4 regions of the Arthrobacter sp. GmRoot5-12 genome follow, and region 1 is predicted to be linked to each of the others. Evidence: riboswitches for the same ligand, from Rfam matches in the RefSeq annotation. Region 1 holds a riboswitch; each other region holds the start of a gene.
What was found. A riboswitch is a leader RNA that binds a small molecule or an ion and turns the genes downstream of it on or off. The one in region 1 is predicted to bind S-adenosylmethionine.
Positions count from the first base shown of each region.

Region 2: it holds a riboswitch for S-adenosylmethionine, as region 1 does, so the genes downstream of both, AC6JAM_RS10285 (DUF1737 domain-containing protein) here and AC6JAM_RS01855 (bifunctional o-acetylhomoserine/o-acetylserine sulfhydrylase) in region 1, are expected to answer to the same signal.
Region 3: it holds a riboswitch for S-adenosylmethionine, as region 1 does, so the genes downstream of both, AC6JAM_RS05990 (cobalamin-independent methionine synthase II family protein) here and AC6JAM_RS01855 (bifunctional o-acetylhomoserine/o-acetylserine sulfhydrylase) in region 1, are expected to answer to the same signal.
Region 4: it holds a riboswitch for S-adenosylmethionine, as region 1 does, so the genes downstream of both, AC6JAM_RS16240 (aminotransferase class V-fold PLP-dependent enzyme) here and AC6JAM_RS01855 (bifunctional o-acetylhomoserine/o-acetylserine sulfhydrylase) in region 1, are expected to answer to the same signal.

Region 1 covers NZ_AP046056.1:393,947-399,749, forward strand. Annotated here, with positions in the region: gene AC6JAM_RS01845 (MFS transporter) at 1-250, opposite strand, end outside; gene metX (homoserine O-acetyltransferase MetX) at 417-1,532, opposite strand; SAM riboswitch class IV at 1,545-1,660, opposite strand; gene AC6JAM_RS01855 (bifunctional o-acetylhomoserine/o-acetylserine sulfhydrylase) at 1,761-3,083, opposite strand; SAM riboswitch class IV at 3,127-3,241, opposite strand; gene AC6JAM_RS01860 (VOC family protein) at 3,461-4,099, shown strand; gene AC6JAM_RS01865 (HNH endonuclease signature motif containing protein) at 4,289-5,803, shown strand, end outside.
Region 2 covers NZ_AP046056.1:2,253,743-2,259,545, forward strand. Annotated here, with positions in the region: gene AC6JAM_RS10270 (glutamate--cysteine ligase 2) at 1-553, shown strand, start outside; gene AC6JAM_RS10275 (O-succinylhomoserine sulfhydrylase) at 689-1,897, opposite strand; gene AC6JAM_RS10280 (rhodanese-like domain-containing protein) at 1,898-2,308, opposite strand; gene AC6JAM_RS10285 (DUF1737 domain-containing protein) at 2,305-2,580, opposite strand; SAM riboswitch class IV at 2,594-2,709, opposite strand; gene opgC (OpgC domain-containing protein) at 2,935-5,400, shown strand; gene AC6JAM_RS10295 (hypothetical protein) at 5,495-5,749, opposite strand.
Region 3 covers NZ_AP046056.1:1,339,508-1,345,310, reverse strand. Annotated here, with positions in the region: gene AC6JAM_RS06005 (DUF3151 domain-containing protein) at 1-269, shown strand, start outside; gene AC6JAM_RS06000 (hypothetical protein) at 465-605, shown strand; gene AC6JAM_RS05995 (uracil-DNA glycosylase family protein) at 618-1,247, opposite strand; gene AC6JAM_RS05990 (cobalamin-independent methionine synthase II family protein) at 1,449-2,657, opposite strand; SAM riboswitch class I at 2,671-2,774, opposite strand; gene AC6JAM_RS05985 (SipW-dependent-type signal peptide-containing protein) at 3,031-3,726, shown strand; gene AC6JAM_RS05980 (S24/S26 family peptidase) at 3,745-4,359, shown strand; gene AC6JAM_RS05975 (hypothetical protein) at 4,373-5,089, shown strand; gene AC6JAM_RS05970 (choice-of-anchor G family protein) at 5,086-5,803, shown strand, end outside.
Region 4 covers NZ_AP046056.1:3,511,664-3,517,466, reverse strand. Annotated here, with positions in the region: gene aroA (3-phosphoshikimate 1-carboxyvinyltransferase) at 1-447, shown strand, start outside; gene rsgA (ribosome small subunit-dependent GTPase A) at 431-1,546, shown strand; gene hisN (histidinol-phosphatase) at 1,591-2,403, shown strand; SAM riboswitch class IV at 2,556-2,669, shown strand; gene AC6JAM_RS16240 (aminotransferase class V-fold PLP-dependent enzyme) at 2,706-4,124, shown strand; gene AC6JAM_RS16235 (class I SAM-dependent methyltransferase) at 4,226-4,984, shown strand; gene AC6JAM_RS16230 (metal-dependent transcriptional regulator) at 5,030-5,743, shown strand; gene AC6JAM_RS16225 (fluoride efflux transporter FluC) at 5,715-5,803, shown strand, end outside.

The sequences.
Region 1 (5,803 bases):
TGCCGCCGATGGGGCGGGCCACGAAACCGACGGCATAAGTGAGGAAGGCGGCGATGATGCCATCCAGTTCTGTGCCGGCGTTGGGGAAGAAGGCCTTTCCGAACACCAGGGTGGCAGCCGAGGCGTAGAGGAAGAACTCGTACCACTCAACAACGGTTCCGGCCATGGAGGCCGTAACCACCTTCTTAAGGCCTGAAGCCTTGACGTCGGTTTCCTCTGTGCGCCTTGCGGCGGAGCTTTCCGTACTCATGCGAACTCCTTCGGCGTCGTCGTCGACACCACGGGGACCAATCAATGGCGGCCGGGTGTGATGCACACCACGAACGCACCGGATTCGATTGAGTATGGTCTGCCTGCGGTGCAACCTCAACGCCGATTAGTGCAGAAGGCATCTGCAGGAATGCACATGCGCGGCGCTAGGCCAGGAAGCTGCTCCGGAGCTGGCTGCCCAGCTGCCCGATCTCTGTCAGGAACCCGTCGTGCCCGATCGGCGCCTGGATGACGTGCACGTCCACGTCCCCCGGCAGGGCCTGGGCCAGCTCACGGGACTGCGACGGGAAATACAGCCGGTCCGAATCCACGGCGGCCACGAAGAACCTGGCGGTGGACCTGGCCAGGGTTTCGGCCAGGGTTCCGCGGCCCCGGCAGATGTCATGGCTCATCAGCGCCTCGGTGAGGGCGATATAGCTGTTGGCGTCGAAGCGCTTCACGAGCTTGCTGCCCTGGTGGTCCAGGTAGCTTTCCACCTGGTAGCGGCCGCGGGCGGCCAGAGCCTCACCCTTCAGGGGCGACTCCGGCGCCTGGGGTTCCCGGCCGAAGCGGCCTTCCAGTTCAGCCGCGGACCGGTAGGTGATGTGGGCGATGCGCCGGGCAAGTGCCAGCCCGGCTTCCGGGCAGGGGCCGCCGTAGTAGTCGCCGCCGTTGAAGTGCGGGTCCTGCCGGATGGCCAGGGTCTGGGCCTGCGCGAAGGCGATCTGTTCCGCCGTGCTCGCGGCGCCCACGGAGATGACGGCGCAGCGCTGCACCCGCTCCGGGTAGGTCACTGCCCATTCAAGGGCGCGGGCGCCGCCCATGGATCCGCCCAGGACAGCGAACCAGCTGCTGATGCCCAGCTGGTCAGCCAGCCGGGCCTCTGCCACCGTGCTGTCCCGCAGGGTGACCAGGGGGAAGCGGGAGCCCCAGGGGGCTCCGTCCGGGGCGGCCGACGACGGGCCCGTGGACCCGTAGCAGCCGCCCACGATGTTGACGGACACCACGAAGAACTTGTCCGTGTCCACGGGAGCGCCGGGACCGGCCAATTGTTCCCACCAGCCTTCTTCGTCCGTGTCACCGCGGGTCACGTGGGTGCTGCCGGTCAGGGCGTGCTCGATCAGGATGGCGTTGCTGGCGTCGGCGTTGAGCGTGCCCCAGGTTTCGTAGGCCAGCGTGACGTCCGGGAGGTATCCCCCGGCTTCAAGTTCCAGCCCTCCGATGGAGGCGTAGCGGACAATTCCGTGTTCGGGGATGGTGGTTCGGGCGACGGTAACCGTCATGGCAAGACCTCTTCTACGCGCTTGCCTGCCGTCGTCTGACCGGCAGGCCAGGTCCTCACCCGGGGCACCCCACCGCGGATGGAGGGTTGCCGGCCAGCAAGCCGGGGCTGTCACTGGCACTCATGACCTGGTTCGAGTGTACGAAACACCCCCCGCTCCAGGCCAAGAGTGTGACTGGTTGTGACTTCCCCGCTTGCCGGCCCTCCCGGCGTCAGCCCTGGCGCGCTTTTAGCTCTGGGCGCCTTTGGCAGCGCGGAAACCCGCTTCCAGGTCGGCCAGGATGTCATCGATGTGCTCCAGGCCAACAGAGAGCCGGACCAGTCCCGGATTCACCCCGGCCACCGCTTGCTGCTCCGGCGAGAGCTGGCTGTGGGTGGTCGACGCCGGGTGGATGACCAGGGAGCGGACGTCGCCGATGTTGGCCACGTGGGAGTGCAGCTCCAGGGCGTCGACGAAGCGCTTGCCCGCCTCCGCTCCGCCGGCAAGGTTGAAGGCCACGACGGCGCCCGTTCCCTTGGGCCCGTACTTGCGGCCACGCTCGTACCAGGGGCTGGAGGGCAACCCGGCGTAGGCGACGGATTCGACGTCGTCCCGTCCTTCCAGCCAGCGCGCCACTTCCGTGGCGTTGGCAACGTGGCGTTCCACCCGCAGGCTCAGCGTCTCCAGGCCCTGGGAGATCAGGAAGGCGTTGAAGGGGGAAACCGCCGAGCCAAGGTCGCGCAGCAGCTGGACGCGGGCCTTGAGGATGTAGGAGAGGTTGGCACCCAGCGCACCGTCGGCGCCTAGGTCGCGGGCGTAGACCAGGCCGTTGTAGGTGGGGTCCGGGGTGTTGAAGCCGGGGAACCGTTCAGGGTCCTTGCCGAAGTCGAATTTGCCGGAGTCCACGATCACGCCGGCAATTGCGGAGCCGTGGCCGCCCAGGTATTTGGTGGCGGAGTGGATCACGATGTCCGCACCCCACTCCAGTGGGCGGATCAGGTAGGGCGTGGACAGGGTGTTGTCCACGATCAGTGGCACGCCTGCCTGGTGGGCCACCTCGGAGATGCCGTCGATGTCCAGGACGTCCTGGCGGGGATTGGACACCACTTCACCGAAAAAGAGCTTGGTGTTCGGCTGGACGGCGTCGCGCCACTGGTCCAGGTTGTCGGGATCCTGGACGAAGGTGACCGAGATGCCGAACTTCTTCAGGGTGTGGGCGAACAGGTTGTACGTTCCGCCATAAAGGCTGGGGCTCGCCACAATATGGTCCCCCGCCTCCGCAATGTTCAGCACCGCGAACGTCTCGGCGGCCTGGCCCGAGCTCAGCAGCAAAGCGGCCAGGCCTCCCTCAAGGCTGGCGATCCGCTGTTCGACGGCATCCTGGGTGGGGTTGCCAATCCGGGTGTAGATGGGCGCAAGTTCGGCGAGGGCAAAGCGGTTGGCTGCGCTTTCGGCGCTGGGGAACACGAAGGACGTGGTCTGGTAAATGGGGAGCGCGCGGGCTCCGGTGGCACTGTCGGGCTCCTGGCCTGCATGGATCTGGCGGGTTTCGAAAGACCATCCGTTGGACATCTCAGTCTCCTATGACATGGGCCCGGAATGCGTGGGGCAGTACGGGCCGCGCTTGCTTCCGGCTCTTGCCGGACAGCCAGGTCCTCACCCGGGGCACCCCACCGCGGGTGGAGGGTTGCCGGCCAGCGAGCCGGGGCTTGGCGCTGGCGCTCATGACCTGCGCCCAGTCTAGGAACGGGGTAGTCGCCGTGGACAGCATTGTGACGAACAAGGTCGCCCTGCATGGCTTTCGAGCCGCCACAGGTGGGCCGCCCCGCACCCGGCCGGGGACGCCGCCGTCGTCCTTCTTGCCCATGTTCCCGGCCCTTTTCCCGGCCGCCTTTCCAGTAAGGGTACCCTTAGCTGAGAGCCGGATCACAAAGTGCCAAGATGTTGCCATGCGCATGGATCACGTCTCTTACGCCTGTGAACAAGATGGCCTCGCGGCCACTACCGAACGTATTTCATCTGCCCTCGGCGTTGAGGCAGTGAAGGGCGGGGTGCACCCCCGGTTCGGAACCCGGAATATGATCATCCCGCTCGCCGGGCACAAGTACCTGGAAGTCGTAGAGGTCCTGGACCACCCGGCTTCGGACAAGGCACCGTTCGGACAGGCAGTGCGTGCCCGTTCCGCGGCCGGTGGTGGCTGGATGGGCTGGTGCGTCGAAGTGGACGACCTCGCCCCGTTCGAGGCACGCCTTGGCCGCGCCGCGGTGAACGGCAACCGCAAGTTCCCGGACGGCCGGGAGCTGGTCTGGAAACAGATTGGCATCCTTGGCCTTATCGCCGATCCCCAGGTGCCGTACATGCTCAAGTGGGAAGGCGACCCGGCACTGCACCCGTCCAACGCCTACCCCAGCAATCTTAAGATGAGCTGCCTGACCATCGCCGGCTCCGCGTCCCGCGTGACCGAGTGGCTGGGTGAACCGGTGGAGAAGCCGCTTGAGGACGTTGCGGTGGAGTGGGTCGCCCCGCACGGAACTCCGGGCATCCTGTCGGTCACGTTTGAAACCGCCAACGGAGCCGTCACCATCTGACGCTCCACCCCAGCCTCCCGGAATGTCCGGGAGGGGGTTCGCCGGGCCAGTACCCGGATCAGCTTCGGCCGCCATCAGGTGGTGACAACGGCGTCACTACCCGATGGCGGCCGAATTCATTTAAGTGGCTGCTTCCTACATCGCTGCGATCCAGGTCTGAATGTCGGTGCCTCGCTGGATGATGTGGGTATGGGAATCGGCACGGATGTTGGGGTGGTTTTGGAGGGTGTTTCTGTCTCTGTTGCTGCCCTCGATGCGCTGGACCGTGAGGATCATATCCTTGCCGCCGGGACCGGTGTTGGTGCTGACGTCGATGTGCTGCAGCGGCGGTACGAGCTCCGGCTGGAACGGCTGGAGGCAGTCTCCCGGGTCGAGGCTCAGCTCGCTGCGGTCAAAGCTCGTGATGCCGTGGAGTGCGTCGGTTTCCAGCAGGCACTGCTTGCCCCTGACGCCCCGGTGGATGAGCGCATGTTTTCGGAGATGTCAACGGTGGAGGAGATCGCCGGTGTCCTGAGCATCAGTTCCGCGGCCGCAGGCGGGTTGGTGGAACAATCCCGCCGGGTGTGTTCCCTGCCGCCGCTCCTGGGCGCCCTGTCAGCCGGTGACCTGTCGTGGCAGCATGCCAGGATTGTCGCCGACGAAACCGAGGGGCTCACCCCTGACGGGGCTGCTGCCTTGGTGGCGCACTTCTTCGACCCCGACGCCCCCAACCCCGCCCGCGGCGCCGCGCCCGGTGAACTTGTCCCTGCCCGGTTCCGCGCCAAGGTCCGCGCCTGGCGGGAACGCCACCACCCCGAAACCCTCGAAAAACGCCACGCCAAAGGCGTCGCGGACCGGCGGATGGAATACACCCCGGACCGCGACGGCATGGCCTGGCGCTCGCTCTACCTCCCCGGCGACACCGCCTGCGCCATCTGGAACCGCACCACCGCCACCGCCCGCGGCCTGCAGGGCCCTGACGAGCCCCGCTCCCTCACCCAACTCCGCCCCGACATCGCAGCATCACTCCTCCTCGGCGCCGGAACCACCACGGCCACGGCCGAGGCTGCTCCGGGTGGGGCTGCACGGGCTACAGGTGATACGGCGGCCGCAGGCAGCGTTTCCGGCACAGGGAGCACTGGTGATGTTGGCAAGGTCCCCACCCCGCGGGCCGATGTCCTGGTCACCGTCCCGGTCTTCGCCCTGCTCGGCCTCACCGATGAGCCGGCCGTGCTGGACGGCCTGGGCCCGATCCCGGCGTCGATGGCGCGGAGGCTTGTCGCGGACGGGGCGGAGTCGTTCTACCGCGTCCTGGTCGACCCCCGCGACGGGGCACCCCTGGAGATCGGACGCACCCGCTACCGGCTCCCCGAAACCATCAAACAATGGATCCGCATGCGGGACGGAAAATGCACCTTCCCCGGCTGCAGCAACCACACCCCCGACAACCACACCGACCACCTCACCGCCTGGGAACACGGCGGCAGAACAGCCGTCCGGAACCTGGCGCAGCTTTGCCCCAAACATCACCGTTTGAAGCACGCCCGCGCCTGGATCCCCGACCCCGCCACCAACAACGGACCACCCGGCTGGACCTCACCCACCGGCCGCCACTACAACCCCGAACAACAAGACCCCCAACCAACCCACTGGCCGCCAGGAATAGTGCCGCTTGCCGCCGTTCCAGCCTGGCCGGAACCGGAAATGGAGGAACCGGAAGTGGAG
Region 2 (5,803 bases), 1.9 Mb from region 1:
CGATGAGGGCATGCTGTACTTCGACGCCCGGCTGTCCCGCAACCACCCCACCGTCGAGGTTCGCGTGGCGGACGTCTGCCTTCGTGCCGAGGATGCAGCGCTCATTGCCGTGCTGGTCCGGGCGCTGGTGGAATCCGCCAGCAGGGAATGGCAGGCCGACGTGGATCCTGCGCCGGTTCCCACCGTCCTCCTCCGGATGGCCTCGTGGCAGGCCAGCAGCGCCGGGCTGAGCGGTGAACTCCTGGATTTTGGGAATTTCCGGCCCGCACCGGCCGCGGACGTGGTCCGGTCCCTGGTGGATTACCTGGCTCCCGTCCTGTCCGAACAGGGGGAGCTGGCACTGGCACGGCAGGGGGTGGAGGACATCATCGCCCGCGGAACAGGAGCCGCCGAACAGCGCCGCGCCCGGGACAAGGCGCTGGCGGGACCGCCCCCGGAGGACATGGGGTTCGGCGCCGTGGTGCGGCAGGCCGTCAATGTGACCATGCGGGATGCCCTGGATCTAGCTGACGTGGAGGGCACGCCCGAGCTGCTGCGGGTCCGCCAGAGCTGACCTTCGACGCGCATATCCATTCCCGACGCGCAGATTCCTCCTCGCGGCCCATATTTGGTGCGCGCCAGGGAATCTGCGCATCGAGAGTGAGGAAGCGCGTCGCCCGGACCCAGAGGAGCTAGGCTTCCCGCGCGGCTAGATCTGCTTGAGTGCCTGTTCCAGGTCGCGGAGGAGGTCCTCCGGGTCCTCGAGCCCTACCGAGAGCCGCACCACGCCGTCACTGAGCCCAATGGCGGCTCGCCCTTCCGGCCCCATGGCGCGGTGCGTGGTGGTGGCGGGGTGCGTGATCAGGGACTTCGAATCACCAAGGTTGTTGGAGATGTCGATGATGCGCAGCCCGTCCAGCAGTGCGAAGGCCGCTTCCTTGCCGGAGCGCCCGCCGGAGGGAGCCAGCTCAAGCGTGAGGACCGTACCGCCGGCGCTCATCTGCCGTGCCGCCAGGTCGTACTGCGGGTGGGACTTGAGCAGCGGGTACCTCACCCAGCTCACGGCGGGCTGTTCTTCCAGCCACTCTGCGAGCCGGAGCGCCGTGGCGGAGGAATGGTTCACGCGCAGGCTCATGGTCTCCAGGCCCTTGGTCAGGACCCAGGCGTTGAACGCCGAGAGTGCGGGCCCGGTGTGGCGCATGAGCTGTTTTACGGGACCGTCGATGAACTCCTTGGTGCCCAGGATGGCGCCGCCCATGACCCTGCCCTGGCCGTCGATGTGCTTGGTGCCGGAGTAGACGATGACGTCGGCGCCCAGGTCACCGCAGCGCTGCAGCAGGGGAGTGGCGAAGACGTTGTCCGCCACCACCTTGGCGCCGGCGGCATGCGCAAGTTCGCTGACCGCGGCGATGTCCACGATCTCCTGCATCGGGTTGGACGGGGATTCGAAGAAGACGGCGGTGGTGGGCTCGGAGAGGGCCTCGCGCCACTGGTCCAGGTCCGGCCCGTCCACGAAGACGGTCTCCACGCCCCACCGGGGAAGGATCTCGTTCAAAATCACGAAGCACGAACCGAACAGCGACCGGGCGGCCACCACCCGGTCGCCGGCAGCCAGCAGGGCACCAAGCGCGGTGAATACCGCGGACATTCCCGACGCCGTCGCGAAGCAGGCTTCGGTGCCTTCCAGCAGCCGGAGCCGCTCCTGGAAGGTGGCCACGGACGGGTTGCCGTAGCGGGAGTAGACAAAGCGTTCGTCCTCGCCGGTGAAGGCGCGTTCAGCTGCTGCCGCGGATTCGTAGACGAAGCCGGAGTTCAGGAAGATGGCCTCGGACGTTTCCTGGAAGTTGGTGCGGTCCAGCCCGCCACGGACAGCCTGGGTGTCGGGGTTCCAGCCGGGGGCGTCTTGGTTGAAGGTCACTTAGTTCTTTCCGAGGTTGGTGGGAAGGCCGCGGTTTTTCCAGCCGTTGACGGTGCGTTCGCCATAGCGGTCCGGCTCGCCTTCAAAGCCCTCCAGCACGTTGTAGGAGGTGAAGCCGGCCCGGGTGGCCGCGATGGCTGCCGCGATGGACCGCTGGCCGGAGCGGCACAGGAACACCAGTTCGGTTGAACGGTCCTCGGGCGCCTGCTGGCTGAGGTCGTTGATGAAGTCGGGGTTGGGGATGCCGCCGGGGAAGGTCCACTGGATGAAGAGGGGGTCGTTGTCCGTGGCCTTGGTGTCCGGAATGCCGATGTGGGCCCATTCGCCCTCGGTGCGGACGTCCACCAGGATGGCGCCCTGTTCCAGCTTCTCCCATGCTTCCTGGGGCGTGAGGTCTCCCGCGTAGCTCATGCGTGGCCCTCGCCGTCGAACTCGCCTTCAAATTCGGCGTCCAGTTCATCCACTGCGGTGGCAACCGCGGCATCGGCCGAGGCGATTGCCGCCGGAAGGACCACTGCCTGCGCCACGATCACGCTGGTGCCGTTGAAGGTGGCTGCCGGGCTGCCGTGCAGCACATAGCCGTCGGCCAGGGCCGTGGAGATCCGCTCGCAGAATGAACGGTCATCCGGGCCGGTGATCAGGCGGTAGGACAATTTTTCGTCAGGGGCAGGTGCGTCAGACACGACGGATCTCCTTCTTTCACGCTTGCAGCTCGAATCGGTCGATATGCCGAGTATTCACCTGAGGCACCCCGCCGCGAAAGGGAGGGTTGCCGACCGGCCAGTCAGGGCTTCACACCGGTACTCATTACTCCCCAAAAACGTAACATCTGCCGCGCCAAGCCGCACCGCCGCCGTCGTCATGTTCCGTAATTGAGCAGCGCTGAAGGGAGGCGCGGGGTTGAAGGAAAGCGCGACGGCGGACATCGCCGCAGGTGGGCGGCCCGCCACGTGCCGCCCGGGGCCGCGGGGCCGATAAAGTTCTTACCGGGGCGCCGCCCCGTCGTCACAGCAATGAGCACCGGGGGTCCTGTCAGCATGCGGGCAAACACATCGCGCCACCAGGCCGCCATCCGCGGGACCCGCCGGCCGTCCATCGGTGCGTTCCTGGCCGCGGCCATCGTCAGCCTCCTTGCCCTGCTGGCGGCTGCGCCGGCGCATGCGGCGGACGCTACGCCGGAGAAGGGAAAGCCCTGGCTGGGCGCGGTGCTCGAGTGGGGCGAGGACACCGCCGCAGGCTTCAGCGGCCGGCTTGGTGCCAGTCCGGCCGTCTTCGGCCACGACATCACCATCCCCTACCGCGATTCGGAACGGAACGACCTTGACGGCTTCCTTCAGCAGGCCGCGTCCCTAGGCGCCCACGCCCTGCTCACGGTAAAGCCGTCAGTGCCCCTGGACCAGCTCGGCACTGCGGAAGCGGCAGCATTCGCAGCGCAGGTGCGCGACCTTACGTCCGGGCTCAAGGGGCAGCTGCTGATCCGGTTCGCCCCGGACATGAATGCAAGCTGGGTGGCCTGGGGCCAGCAGCCCGCCGCGTACCGGCAGGCCTTCAGGGCTGTGGCGGCAGCGTTCAAGACGTACGACGGCGGCCGGCCCACCTTGGTGTGGGCGCCTTACCTGGGCAAGGACTACCCCTTTGACCGCAACCGGGATGCCCCGCAGCCCGGAAGCGAAGGCTTTTCCCTCCTGGACACGAACGGCGACGGGGCCTGGAACTCAAGCGACAGCGCCTACGCCCCGTACTACCCGGGTGACGACGCAGTGGACTGGGTGGGGCTGGCCGCCTATCACGACGACACGGCCGGCGGCCCCGCCGTCAACTCCCAGCCGAGGGCCGGCGAGCTCCAGGACATGCTGACGGCCTCCGGCGGCGAAAACTTCTACGGCACCTATTCCGAGGGGCGCAACAAGCCGTTCCTCCTCCAGACCTCTGCTTTCTACAGCCCCGCGTCCGGCGGCGCGCAGGAGGCGGACATCAAGGTGGGCTGGTGGGACCAGGTGGTGGGAACTGCCACTTCCCCAGCTTTTGCCGGGACGGCCGCCGTTGTCTGGGACGAGCGCACCAGCACCAGGGATACCGGCGTGGCGAGCATCAGCTGGCTGCTCACGGGACAGGCGGGCATCGCCAAAGCGGCCCTGGACAGGCTGAAGGCAACGCCAATGGTCACCGGGCCGGTCACCGAAGTGGCATCCGGGAGCACCTACGTCCGGGCCAACACGCTCTCCGGGGCTGCCGCCTGGACTGTTGCCGCCGCCATGGCCATCCTCCTGGTGGCCCTGTGGCGGATACCCCGCCGGATCAACGCAGCCACGGCCTGGGGCTACCAGGATCCCTCCGCCAGGGACTCGCGCATCGATCTGCTGCGCGGGATGGCCATCGTCTTTGTGGTGGTGAACCACCTGGGCATGGCATCGCTGTTCCAGCTGCTCACCCAGGAGGCCGTGGGCTTCGTGTCGGGTGCGGAACTGTTCGTCCTGTTCTCCGGACTGGTGGTGGGCATGGTGTACGGGCCCAAGGCCAGGGAGGACTTCGGGCAGGTGGTCGACCTCACGACCCGCCGCGCCGGCAAGCTCTACCTGACGGCGCTGGCCGTGCTGATCGGCGTCTTCCTTCTGTCCCTGCTCCCGTTCTTCCACACCGAGGCCCTGACCACGTTCGTGGACCAGGGGACCGGTGGCGCCGGGCACAACGGGGCCGGCCGGACCTACGACCTCTATGCGGGCATGTCATCGCTGTTCCAGTTCCCCGTCCCGCCCCAGGTGCTTCCGGCCATCGTGCTGCTGCAGTTCGGTCCCTGGCAGTTCAATGTCATGGGGCTCTATGTGGTGCTGTTGCTGGTCAGCCCGCTGATCCTCGCGGCGCTGAACCGCGGAAAGGCCATCTGGGTCGTGGCGGTATCGGTTGCCGTGTATGCGGCAGGTGCCATGACCAGGTTCCGGATCCTGCCCTCGCAGTTCGAGGACTCCTTCCCGCTGCTGGTGTGGCAGGTGCTTTTCGTGCTTGGGCTGGTTGCGGGCTACCATCGGCGCAGCATCACAGCGTGGCTGTCGCGCCACACGTGGGTGGTGGTTGCCTGCACCACGGCAGCGTTCGCTTTGGCCTTCCTGTCCTGGGGCAACCCCTACCTGGCCAACGCCTATGACGTCCGACTGGCGCTTCTGCCGGATGCGTCCTACCGGGCAATGTATGACGCCTTCTTCGGCCGGACATACCTGGCCCCGGGCCGGCTGCTCAACGTCCTGGTCCTGGTGGTGGCTGCGTACGCATTCCTCAGCGCTTACTGGAAACCGGTGGACCGGGCCCTGGGCTGGTTCCTGGTCCCGCTGGGCCGGGCCACGTTGTACGTCTTCATCATGCACGTGGTGCTGATCGCCGTCGTGGCCAACATCCCGGCCCTGCAGCAGCAAAGCATCCTCCTCAACACCGTGGCCTACGCCGTGGTCCTGGGGCTGCTCTGGGTGATGGTCCGCACCAGGTTCCTCTTCCGGATCATCCCTACCTAGCCCGGGGCATGAAAAATGCTGCGGCACGGGCGTGCCACAGCATTTGATCATGTACCACCCGGCTGCCCGGTGGCCTCTTACGAATCCGGGGGTCTCAGACCAGGCCCGGGTAGCTGGTCATGATGTAGTCCGCAGCGGCAGGACCCTTCATGCGCAGCCCGTTGCGGCGCGGCGGGATCCGGTGCTTCATGGCTGCCCAGAAGGTGGACTCGGTGCCGGCCGGCTGCTGGTTGAGGAAGCACCAGCTGGTGTACAGGCCGTAGAGGCGGTCGCGGTCCATGCTGGAACCAGCGGCGTGGTCGGGGTAGGTGGCTTCGTGGAGAAAAGTATCGAACTGCGAATGTGCCATGATGGCTTCCCTTCGCTAAGTGCTCGGCGCCGCCGTTCGGCTACAGCAGCAAGA
Region 3 (5,803 bases), 950 kb from region 1:
AGGAGGCGTGGACGGAAGGCCGCACCATCGACTCCTACGCCTATGCCCGGGTGGGTTACCACCGTGGACTGGATGCGCTGCGCCGCAACGGCTGGCGCGGCGTGGGGCCCATCCCCTGGGAGCATGAGCCGAACCGCGGGTTCCTGCGGGCCCTCTACTCCCTGGGCCGGGCCTCGTCGGCCATCGGCGAGGCTGAAGAGCCGGAGCGGATCGAGAAGTTCCTGAACGATTCCGACCCCACGGCAAAGGCAGCCATCGAGGGCGAATAACTCCCTGGGCCCACGCCCGCACTGTTTCCTGGTGCAGATTGCCAGGGAGGGGTTCGGGCTGCGAACGACGGCGGGCGGTCACCTTTCAATGAGAAGGTGACCGCCCGCCGTCGTATCCGGCCTGGAATGCGCCGTCCCTCGTTTCGGTTAAAAGAATCGAAGGGCCAGGGGCGGAAAGGAGGAGCTGCGCGAAGCGTGGGAAAGCAGGAGAAAGCGCGTCTCAGGTTCTGTGACTACTACTCGTGGATGTCGTACGCCGACTTCACCACCTGGGTTGAAGCCGAAGACGAATCGGCCCCGGGAATTTCGTTTACCGAGTCCGATGCCACAGGCTGAGCGGCGCAGGTCTTAAGGTTTGGCAATACCCGTGCGGGCCATGGCGTCTGCATAGGCAGTGCGCATGTCCTCCAGGTACTCCTCCTGGCGGGCCGGGGAACCGGCGAAGGCGCGGCCGCTCAGCGAGCGGACCTTGTAGGTCTTCAGGCCGCGGCGCCAGAGGAGGGGCACCTCGGTCTTCAACAGCAGGTTGGCCAGGCGGTTGGCTTCGGTGCCATGCGCCACGATCACCGAGGCGCGGGGGACCAGGGCCAGGAACTTCAGCAGGGGCTTCAGGCCTGACTGGATCTGGTCCGGAGTGAACTTGCCGTTGGGTTCGCCCGGGACGTGCCAGGGGTGGACGTTCCACGGCATGACGAACTCCGGGCGCAGGCCAAGCTTCCACTGGATCCCCAGCATGCGGGTAACAGCGTCCTGGTCGCCGGGGGTGATGAACCCGGACGGATCCACCTCGCCGATGTTGGAGAACAGGCTGATAATGCGGCATTCCTCCACGTCGTGCATGGGGTCCACGTAGGGCACCACGGTTCCGGGCTTGGCCTCCTGCAGGGAATCACACAGTTCGTTGACGGCGGCAACGCTGGGTTCGTAGCGGCGGCTCATGAGCTGTTCGTGGAATGTTTCGGGTGCCAGGGCTGTCATGAAGTGCTGGATCTCCTGCGGGGATTGGCGTTGCTGCCGCCACGGACATGGGCGCACGGCGGCACGGCACATCAGTGGCGGTTGATTGGGGTGGACCAACTCCTGGTCGGCCTACTCCAGTTTAGCAAGCCCAGGCAAGCGAAACGCCGGCCGCCCCTTCCGGTGATGGAAGGCACAGCCGGCGCGTCGGTGCGGGAGCGGCTAGAAGAGGCGCTTCGAGGCGCGGCGGGCACCCTCACCCAGTGCCTCCAGCTTGGCGAAGGCGATCTGCGGGTGCACCCTGCCGCCCAGGCCACAGTCGGTGGAGGCAATGACGTTCCCGCGGCCCACGAGGTCCGCAAAGCGGACGATCCGGTCCGCCACCAGGTCCGGGTGCTCCACCACATTGGTGGCATGCGAAACAACGCCCGGGATGATCACCTTGCCCTCGGGGAGCTTTGTGTCCTCCCACACCCGCCATTCGTGTTCGTGGCGGACGTTTGCCGCTTCAAAGGAATAGGCGCCGGCGTTGACCTGAAGCACAGAGCCGATGATGTCGGCGAACGGGATGTCCGTGGTGTGTGGGCCGTGCCAGGATCCCCAGCACACGTGCAGCCGGATCTGCTCCTGCGGCAGCCCGCGCAGCGCCCAGTTGGTCGCTTCGACGCGCAGCTGGATGAACTTCAAGTAATCGTCCAGGGACGGCTCGGGATTGATCTGGTCCCAGCTTTCGGCCAGGGACGGATCATCGAGCTGCACCGTAAGGCCGGCCTCGATGATGGCCTTGTATTCCTCCCGCATGGCATCAGCGCAGGCGTAGACGAGTTCCTCGTCGCTCTTGTAGTACTCGTTGGCTACCCGCGCGCATGAGCCGGGGGAGAGGGAGGCCACGAAGCCATCCGTGAGGCCTGCGGCGGCGAGCCCGGTCTTCAGGTTCCGGATGTCCGAGGCCACCAGGTCCTGGCCCGTGTAGGTTAGCGGTCCGGCGATCTTGGGCTGGGCAACACTCCTGCGGTGGGTGAGGATGCCGGATGCGGGATCGCTGTAGGCCTCGTTGAAGGCCTGCCGGTCGCGCCGGTCCGGGAACGAGGTCAGGACAACGTTTCCGGGGGACGAGCGGCGGACGCCGGACTCGGCCCAGCGGTCCACGGTGGTTGGCTCAAGGCCCCCGAGCCGGGCGAAGGAGTAATTCCACCACGCCCCGTAATCCACCGAGCTGGACATGGTGTGCGCGTACTCGCCGTCGTTGGGGATGTCGATGCCAAGGTCCTTCTGGCGCTGCACCACGTCCACTACGGAGGCTTCGAGGAGTTCCAGGAATTCCGGCGTGATGCCGTCGGCTTCCTTGGCGGCGTTGGCCGCAATGAGTTCAGGGGTGCGGGGCAATGAACCGGCGTGGGTCACGCGGATATGGTCGGTGTTCTGGGACATGCTGGAATCTTCCTTTCCATCGGTCCTGGCAGTAGCACCTTCGGCCGGCAGGAGTCTGCCGGGACGTGGTTGCTGCGGCGTCATTGAGCCAGGTCTCTCGGCCGCTCCGGATGGTCCACTCCCACCTAAAGCGACAGCGTGGCGGCGGGGCAACTCGGTTTCATAATGTGGCGCGGCAGCGTCCGTCGGAGCGCGTCCGCACGATTCCGCCGGAGAAAGCGACAGTTGATAACATTTAATACACCGACTTGACTTTAATTAGTAAGTAATGATGATGTAGAAACATCGGTCTTTTGGGGGAAATACCGATAATCCCCCATACCCGTGTCCCGGTTCCTACCGTTCGGGGTTTAATTCTAATTTGGGGGAAATCATGGTTGAATCAACCAGCGCTAAGCCGCGCTCGCAAAAGGCTAATAAAGTCCGCGCTATTCTTGCCGGCGGCCTTGTCTTGGGGATCGGCGCAGCCTTCACTCTCGCTGCGTGGACGGACAACGAGTGGGTCTTCGGCCAGAGCGGGAACGGCGGCGGCCCGGGTACCAAGGTCTACCACATGCAGCAGAACACGTGGTCCGGTACTTCAAGCGAGGCGGTTTGGGCTGACGAGCCGACTGCTCCCGGTGGAGCCCTGACATTCAGCGTCAATGCTGACGATCTCGTGCCGGGGTCGACGGTCTACGCCCCGATGCAGTTGCGGGCTTCCGACAAGTCCCAATCATTGGTGGCCACGCTGACGGGGGCTGCCCGGCTCGACGGAACTGATTCAGCCACCAACTCTGCAGCGCTGTACGGTGCTCTTCGGTACCAGCTGAAGAAGGAGGTGGACAAGGACCTTTGCAACGCCACCAACTTCTCCTCCAATGGAACTGATCTTGTTCCTGTTGGCTCGACCCTGAACACCCGTTCGGACACTCCGATCAACCTTCCGGCCGGAGCTACGGACGCAGCTGCGGGCACACCTGTGAGTCTTTGCTTCGCAATGACGCTCCCTTCGAATGCAAGCGTTGATCTTCAGGGATTGCGGACCACCCCCTTGTGGACCTTCAGCAGCACCGTAGGCCAGTCGTAGCCGCCACCCGTGCTTCGGATGTCCGCCAGGCGTGAGTCCGGGTTCCGGGCGGCGGCCGTGCCGTCCGGAACCCGGCTCCCGCCGGGTGTGGGAAGCGTGGCCCGGGGGTTCAGGGAGGTATTGCTTTCCGTCGTTGCCCTGCTGGGACTGGCATGCATCCTCTCCCTGGTCCTCGGCCTTTTCTTCAAAGCGTCCTTCGTCGTTTTCCGTACGGGATCGATGGAGCCGCTCTATCCAGTCGGTGCGCTGTCCCTGACCGTGCAGGTCACCGCCAAGGATCTCGTCCCGGGCGACGTCGTGTCGGTCCGCCGGGATGCGGCGACCGCCCTGGTGACCCACCGCGTGGTGGCAGTTGACCCGCCCAGTGTGGAGGGGGCCACAGCGTCGCTAAGGCTTCGCGGCGACGCTAACACTTCGGATGACCCGTTGCCCTACGAGGTGGCCACGGCGCAGAAGGTGCTGATCACCGTTCCCGGCTTAGGAGCTTGGGTCATGGCTTCACGGGGGCCGGAGTTCCTGGGTGCAGCAACGCTCGCTGTGACCGTGCTGGTGACATGGGCCTACTGGCCGAGACACGGTGCAACTGGCCAGGCGGAGGTCGACGACGAACCCCCGGCGAAACCACAACAGTAAGGTCGTAAATGACATGGCGGGAGCCAGCTTCAGGCGCGTCGCAAGAGCCGCGGGGGTTATCGCAGTTTTGCTGGCCACCGCTGCGCCCGGCGCAGCGGTGGCTGACGAACCATTGGTTCCGGTTCCGGAGACAGGAGCGGCAGGCTTCCTGTCCCTTTCTTCGTCGATGTATCCATTGGCCCTTCCTGCGCTTCAAGCAGGGGAGTCCTTCAGTTGGCAGATTGGCATTTCGGTGGACCAGCCCAGCGGTGAGTCGACGCTGCAGGTGACTGCGGACGGTGGGCTTGCCGGCACAGGGACCTACCTGGTTTCCGTGGACGAATGCGACGTCGCCTGGCAGGGAAGCAGCGGCCTGGGCGGGGATTTGCGCTGTCCCATCGGTTCCACGCCGCGCATAGCGCCGGTGACGCTGGCCGAACACCGTCAGGACGTGCTGGTTCCCTTGCGGGATCTGCGCGGCGGCCCCTCACCTTACCTCCGCTTCATCCTTTACCGGCCCGCGGGTTCGCAGGATCCACCGGACACGTCGCTGACCTTGGGCATTGGGGTCACCGCTGCAGGCATTGACGACGCCGTGACCCCGCCGGGGCAGCGGCCGCCAGCACCGCTGGCGAACACAGGGACGGCGGTGCTCCAGGGACTGCTCGCGGGCTGCGGCCTCCTGCTGCTGGGCGCGGCGGCCGTAGCTGCCGGCCGCCGAACCAGGGCCCGGACCGGGAGAACATCATGACATCTCCGCGCAGGAACCTCCTCCACCGCGCGGCCAGGAACCCGCGCACCTCCCTGGCGATAGCAGCGGCGGCTGCGGTATGCCTGGCGGCAACCACTACGGTCACCACGGCGGCGTGGGTGGACAACGAATGGGCCGCCGGCAGCGTAGGCGTCGGCTCTCCGGGGGACTGCGCCACCAACACGCTCTTCAGCGGCGAGGCATCGGCCACCCAGCTCACGGGGAGCGTGCTGGGCACAGACCTGAATTCCGTAGCCGGAGTTGAGGGTCTCACAGTCACCAACGTCGACGGTGCGGTGTCACCGCTGCCTCTCACGGCTACTCCGGTGACAGGCGTTCCGGACGCCTTCATCAGCAAGCTGCCTGTCACGGCCCTTGGCGCTAATCCGGTGACGGCGGGCCTGGGGCTGGGGCTCCCGGTTGGTGGCCTGGGCACCTATACGCAGTGGGCGCAGGCGCAGGACAGCGGACAAACCCGCGCTGCCGCCGGGCTCGTCACTGACCAGTCCGGGGCTGTGGACGTGGGCGGGACGGCCACCGGAGCCAACACTGCGCCGCAGGCTGCCACGATCTCGCTGGGCAACGTCGTGCCCGGGTCGCTTGCCGGCGTCACCCTCGACGTCGGGGCCGTGGCGTCCTCCGCATCGGTCCAAGCGTGCGACCTGATCAACGGCTGGCCTACGCTGGCTGCAACTCCCGCCGTTGCGCGGGAGT
Region 4 (5,803 bases), 3.1 Mb from region 1:
CTGACCGTCACCGGCGGCCCGGAGATCAAGGGCGGCAACTTCGCGGACACCAGTGAACTGGCTCCCACGGTCGCGGCCCTGTGTGCCCTTGCCACGGGGCCTTCCCGCCTCAGCGGCATCGCCCACCTGAGGGGACACGAGACGGACAGGCTCGCGGCCCTGGTATCGGAGATCAACCGGCTGGGCGGTGACGCAGAGGAAACCAGCGACGGCCTGGTGATCCGGCCCGCCCGGCTGCACGCCGGCGTCGTCCACAGCTACGCCGACCACCGCATGGCCACGGCCGGCGCAATCCTGGGACTCGCCGTCGAAGGCGTACAGGTGGAGGACATCGGCACCACGGCCAAGACCATGCCGGATTTCCCGCAGCTGTGGGCCGGCATGCTGGCCCAGGGAGAAGGGTCCGCAGTCGGACCGGAAGGGCGCGGCAGTGGCGCGGAGCACTGATTCCTGGGACGAATCGGACGTTCGGATCCGTCCCAGCAAGAAGGGCTCCCGGCCGCGCACCAAAGACCGCCCCAGCCACGACGACGCCGTGACCGGACGGATCATCACGGTGGACCGCGGGCGGTACACCGCGGTAGTGGACGAGGACTCGGAGAATGAGCGCGTTGTCATTGCCGCGCGCGCCCGGGAACTTCGGCGCTCGCCCGTTGTGGCAGGCGACTTCGTCTCGCTCGTGGGGGACGTCTCCGGCGCGCCGGACACGCTGGCCCGGCTGGTGAAGATCCAGGACCGCCACACCCTCCTGCGCCGCAGCGCCGACGACACCGACCCCGTGGAGCGCGCGGTGGTGGCCAACGCCGACCAACTGGTGATCGTGGTGGCTGCCGCCAACCCGGAACCCCGCACGGGGTTCATCGACCGCGCGCTCGTGGCCGCATACGACGCCGGAATCGAACCCATCCTGCTGGTCACCAAGGCCGACGTCAAAGACCCCGCGGACCTGCTTTCCAACTACACGCACCTGGACTTCCCGGTGATCATCAGCAAGACGGCGGATGCGCAGGCGTCGGGAATCGATGCCCGGTCCGATGACGGGCTCTCGGCGCGGCTGGACAGCGCCGCAGTGGCGGCGCTGCGGGACCATCTCGATGGCAAGGTCACCGTTATGCTGGGGCACTCCGGCGTCGGCAAGTCCACCATGGTGAACGCCCTGACCGGCGCCGAGCGGGCCACCGGCGGCGTGAATGCCGTGACCGGGCGCGGCCGCCACACGTCGTCGTCGGCCCTTGCCTTGCGGTTGGCGGACGCGCCTCCCGGCAGCTGGATCATCGATACCCCCGGCATCCGTTCCTTTGGCCTGGCGCACGTGGACCCTGACCGCATCCTGCGCTCCTTCCCGGACCTCTCCCCCGGCATCGAGAACTGCGAACGGGGCTGCAAGCACACCGCAACAGCAGTGAACTGCGGCCTCGACGACTGGGTGGCAGGCGGACACGCAGGTCCCACCGGCGCGGCCCGGCTGGCCTCGCTGCGGCGCCTGCTTGGTACGGACCCGAGGATGGAAGCACAGGAAACCAAGGAGCTCGGCAGCGTCAACTGACGCGTTCTCCCGGCAGAACCGTCCACAGACGGTAGTTTGGAACCATGATCCAACCCGCTTCGAGCTACAACGATGACCTGCGCCTGGCCCATGTCCTGGCCGACTCCGTGGACGACCAGACCATGAGCCGCTTCAAGGCCCTGGACCTCCACGTTGAGACCAAGCCGGACCTGACGCCGGTCACCGACGCGGACAAGGCCGCCGAGGAAGCCATCCGGGGCCAGCTCTCCCGTTCACGCCCACGCGACGCCGTCCTGGGCGAGGAATTCGGCAGCACCGGCCACGGTTCCCGGCGCTGGATCATCGACCCCATTGACGGAACCAAGAACTTTGTCCGCGGCGTTCCCGTATGGGCCACGCTGATCGCCCTCGTGGATGAGGGCGAACCGGTGGTGGGCGTCGTCAGCGCCCCGGCCCTGGGCAAGCGCTGGTGGGCGGCGAAAGGCATGGGCGCGTACATGGGCAGGTCCCTTGCCGCCGCCACCCGCCTCCGCGTGTCCAACGTGTCGAAGCTTTCCGACGCCTCCCTCTCCTACTCCAGCCTGGGCGGGTGGAAGGAACGCGGAAACCTTGACGAGTTCCTCGGCCTTACCGAGGACGTTTGGCGGACCCGGGCCTACGGGGATTTCTGGTCGTATTGCATGGTGGCCGAGGGCTCCGTGGACATCGCCTGCGAACCCGAGCTGAACCTCTATGACATGGCTGCCCTGGTGCCGATCGTGGTGGAGGCCGGCGGCCGGTTCACATCCCTGGAAGGCGAGGACGGCCCGTTCGGCGGGAACGCCCTGGCCACGAACTCAATCCTGCACTCGGAGGTCCTGCACCGATTGAACCCGTACCTGGACGATCTGCTGTAACTCACGCGCTTTCCACGTTTGAACGAATAATGCGACGCCGGACACCTCCCAAGGCAGGTGCCCGGCGTCGTTTATTCGGGGGCGCGTAACAAAGCCCTTAACAATTGCCGCGGCTTCAGTCCTGGCCGCCCCATGTCCTACGCTTTTATGCAGGTCACGAGTGCCAGCGCAAAACCCCGGTTTGCTGGCCGGCAACCCTCCATTCGCGGTGGGGTGCCCCGGGTGACGACCAGGCCGGTCCGGAGCGGATGCGGCAAGCGCGGATTCCACTATGCCGGAGTCCTGTACCAAGTGAGGTCTCTGTGACAACTGCCACCGTCTCCCCCCAGCCCGTCATTGCCGAAGCTGCCGTCCCCCATGCACGCCACGCCGCAGCCGGCCGGCCGCTCGCTGCCGTCACCGGCGCCGAAATCCAGGCGCCCCTGATTTCAGGCGGCCACGTGCGGTACGCCAACCTCGATTACGGCGCCTCCGCCCCGGCACTGTCCGTAGTATCCGCTTACCTGAATGAGATCCTCCCCTACTACGCCAGCGTCCACCGCGGGGCAGGATACGCATCCCAGATCAGCACCTCCGTGTACGAGAACGCGCGCAGCATCGTCAGGGATTTCGTGGGCGGCCGCCCGGATGATTCGGTCATCTTCACCCGCAACACGACGGATTCGCTGAACCTGCTGGCCGGCTGCCTTCCCGTGACCGATGGCCGCCACGACGGCGAAGTGCTGTACCTGGACATCGAACACCACGCCAATCTCCTGCCGTGGCAGGGCGTCCCGCACCGCAGCATCGTCGCCGCCGACACCATCACCGGCACCCTTGAGGCCGTACGTGCCGAGCTTGGACAGGGCGGTGTCAGCTTGGTCGCGGTCACGGGGGCCTCCAACGTGACCGGCGAAATCCTCCCCATCCGGGCGCTGGCCGCGCTGGCCCACGAACATGGCGCACGGATCGTGGTGGATGCGGCCCAGCTCGCGCCGCACCGCCGCATAGACATCAGCGCGGATGACGTCGACTACCTCGCCTTCTCAGGCCACAAGCTGTACGCGCCCTTCGGCGCCGGCGTCCTGGTGGGGCGCCCGGACTGGCTGGACGCCGGCGTCCCGCACCTCGCCGGCGGCGGCGCCGTCAAGGAAGCCAGGCTCGACGGCGTCAGCTGGGCCACCGGCCCGGCCCGCCATGAGGGGGGCTCGCCGAACGTCCTGGGGGCCGCCACGCTGGCCCGCGCCACCCAGGTCATTGCAGGCCTGGACCAGGCACGCTGGCACGCCCACGAGTCCGCCATCCGCTCCTTTATGGTGGAGGGACTCCAGCGGATCGACGGCGTCACGGTTCACCAGATCTTCAAGGACACCAACCCCGAAACGGACACCATCGGGGTGGTCAACTTCTCCGTCGAGGGTTACGACGCAGGACTGGTGGCGGCGTACCTTTCGGCAGAGCATGGCGTGGGCCTGCGTGACGGGCGCTTCTGCGCCCATCCCCTGCTGAAGCGCCTGGGCCTGCCGTCCGGTTCCCTCCGCGCCAGCTTCGGCGTCGGTTCGCGCCTGGAAGATGCCGAGCGCCTGCTGGCCGGCATCCAGGCGCTCCGGAGCAACGGGCTGGGCTGGGACTACGTGGTGGACGCAGGCCGCTGGGTCCCTGCCAACGACACCCGCACCTACCCGCACTGGGCGCCCAACACCCCTGGAACAGCCGGCGCAGCGCCCTGCATCGACGACTGACGCCGGAAACCGCCACTCCTGTTTCAGCCGGCTGACCGTGTGCCAGGGGAATGCGGTAAATTCGAAAGGTACCGCAGGACGTCAGCTGAAGGAGGCCACGCGTGGTTCGGGGTGGCCCCAAGCTTGATCACGGGCGGCGCAGGGAACTGGGCCAGAGCTTCCAGGACGGCGGCAGGCACTACCAGCGCGTCCGGCCCGGCTACCCTGAGGAGTCAGCCCGGTGGCTGGTGCCCGCCGACGCCCATGAAGCCCTCGACGTTGGTGCCGGTACCGGAAAGTTCACCGCGCTGCTGCTGGACATGGGGCTGGACGTCACGGCCGTGGACCCCTCGGCGGACATGCTCGCCCAGCTCACGGAACACTACCCGGCTGCCACGGCGATGCCGGGGACTGCCGAGGCGACAGGCCTGCCCGACGCCAGCTTCGACGTCGTCACCGTAGCCCAGGCGTGGCACTGGTGCGACGCCCTGGCGGCAAGCACCGAACTGGCCCGCGTGCTGCGCCCGCACGGAACCCTCGGCCTGGTGTGGAACCAGCTGGACACCTCAGTGCCCTGGGTGCACCGGCTCTCCCGGATCATGCACGCAGGCGACGTCTACCGGCCGGGGCACAAGCCCGTCATCGGCCCGGAGTTCCAGGGGCTCGAAGGGCATGTCACCCACTGGCAGGACACAGTGGACACCACGGACCTGATGGAACTCACTAAATCCCGCAGCTACTACCTCCGGGCCGGCGAGGCAACGCGGGCCAAGGTCCTGGCCAACCTGGACTGGTACCTGCACGAACACCTTGCCTACACCCCTGACCAGGAAATCGACCTTCCCTACCTCACCCTGGCTTGGCGGGCCGTCAAGGCATGACGGCGCATCCCGTATGGCGCCTGCAGAGCCGGTAGGCTTGGATTCGTGAAGACCAGCGCGCCCTCCTCCTCGATCGAGGATTACGTCAAGGTCATTTATTCCTTTACCGAATGGCAGGACAAGCCCATCACGTCCTCCCAGCTCGCACAGCGGCTGGGGGTGGCAAATTCCTCGGTTTCGGAAATGGTCCGCAAACTCAAGGACCAGGGCCTGGTGGACCACAAGCCCTACAGCGCCGTCACGCTGACCGAGGCCGGCCTGCGGCTGGCGCTGTCCATGGTCCGGCGCCACCGGCTGATCGAGACATACCTTGTCCAGCGGCTCGGATACAGCTGGGACGAAGTCCACGATGAGGCTGAACAACTCGAACACGCCGTATCGGACACGTTCATCGAACGGGTCGCCGCCAAGCTCGGGGACCCGAAGCGTGACCCGCACGGCGATCCAATCCCCACGGCGGACGGGCAGGTGCTGATGCCGCGCGCGCACCTCCTCGCCGAGCTGGACCAGGGACATACCGGCAGGATCACCCGGATCAGCGACGACAACCCGGAACTGCTGCGCTACCTGGCCGCCCAGGCCATCGACCTTGATGCGGACGTCGAGGTGGTGGGACGGCGGCCTTTCGGCGGAGCCCTGGTGGTGCGGATCGGTGGTCCCGGCGGCGCCCGTGAGTACGATTTCGCTGAGGAAATCGCCTCGGCGCTCTGGGTCTCCAGCGACGCGCCGCATGCCGGCTGCGCCCTGGACGGGCTCTGACGTGGCGTTGCCCACCGCCCGTGCCTGGCTGGCTGTCGCCGCCGGCGGACTGATCGGCAG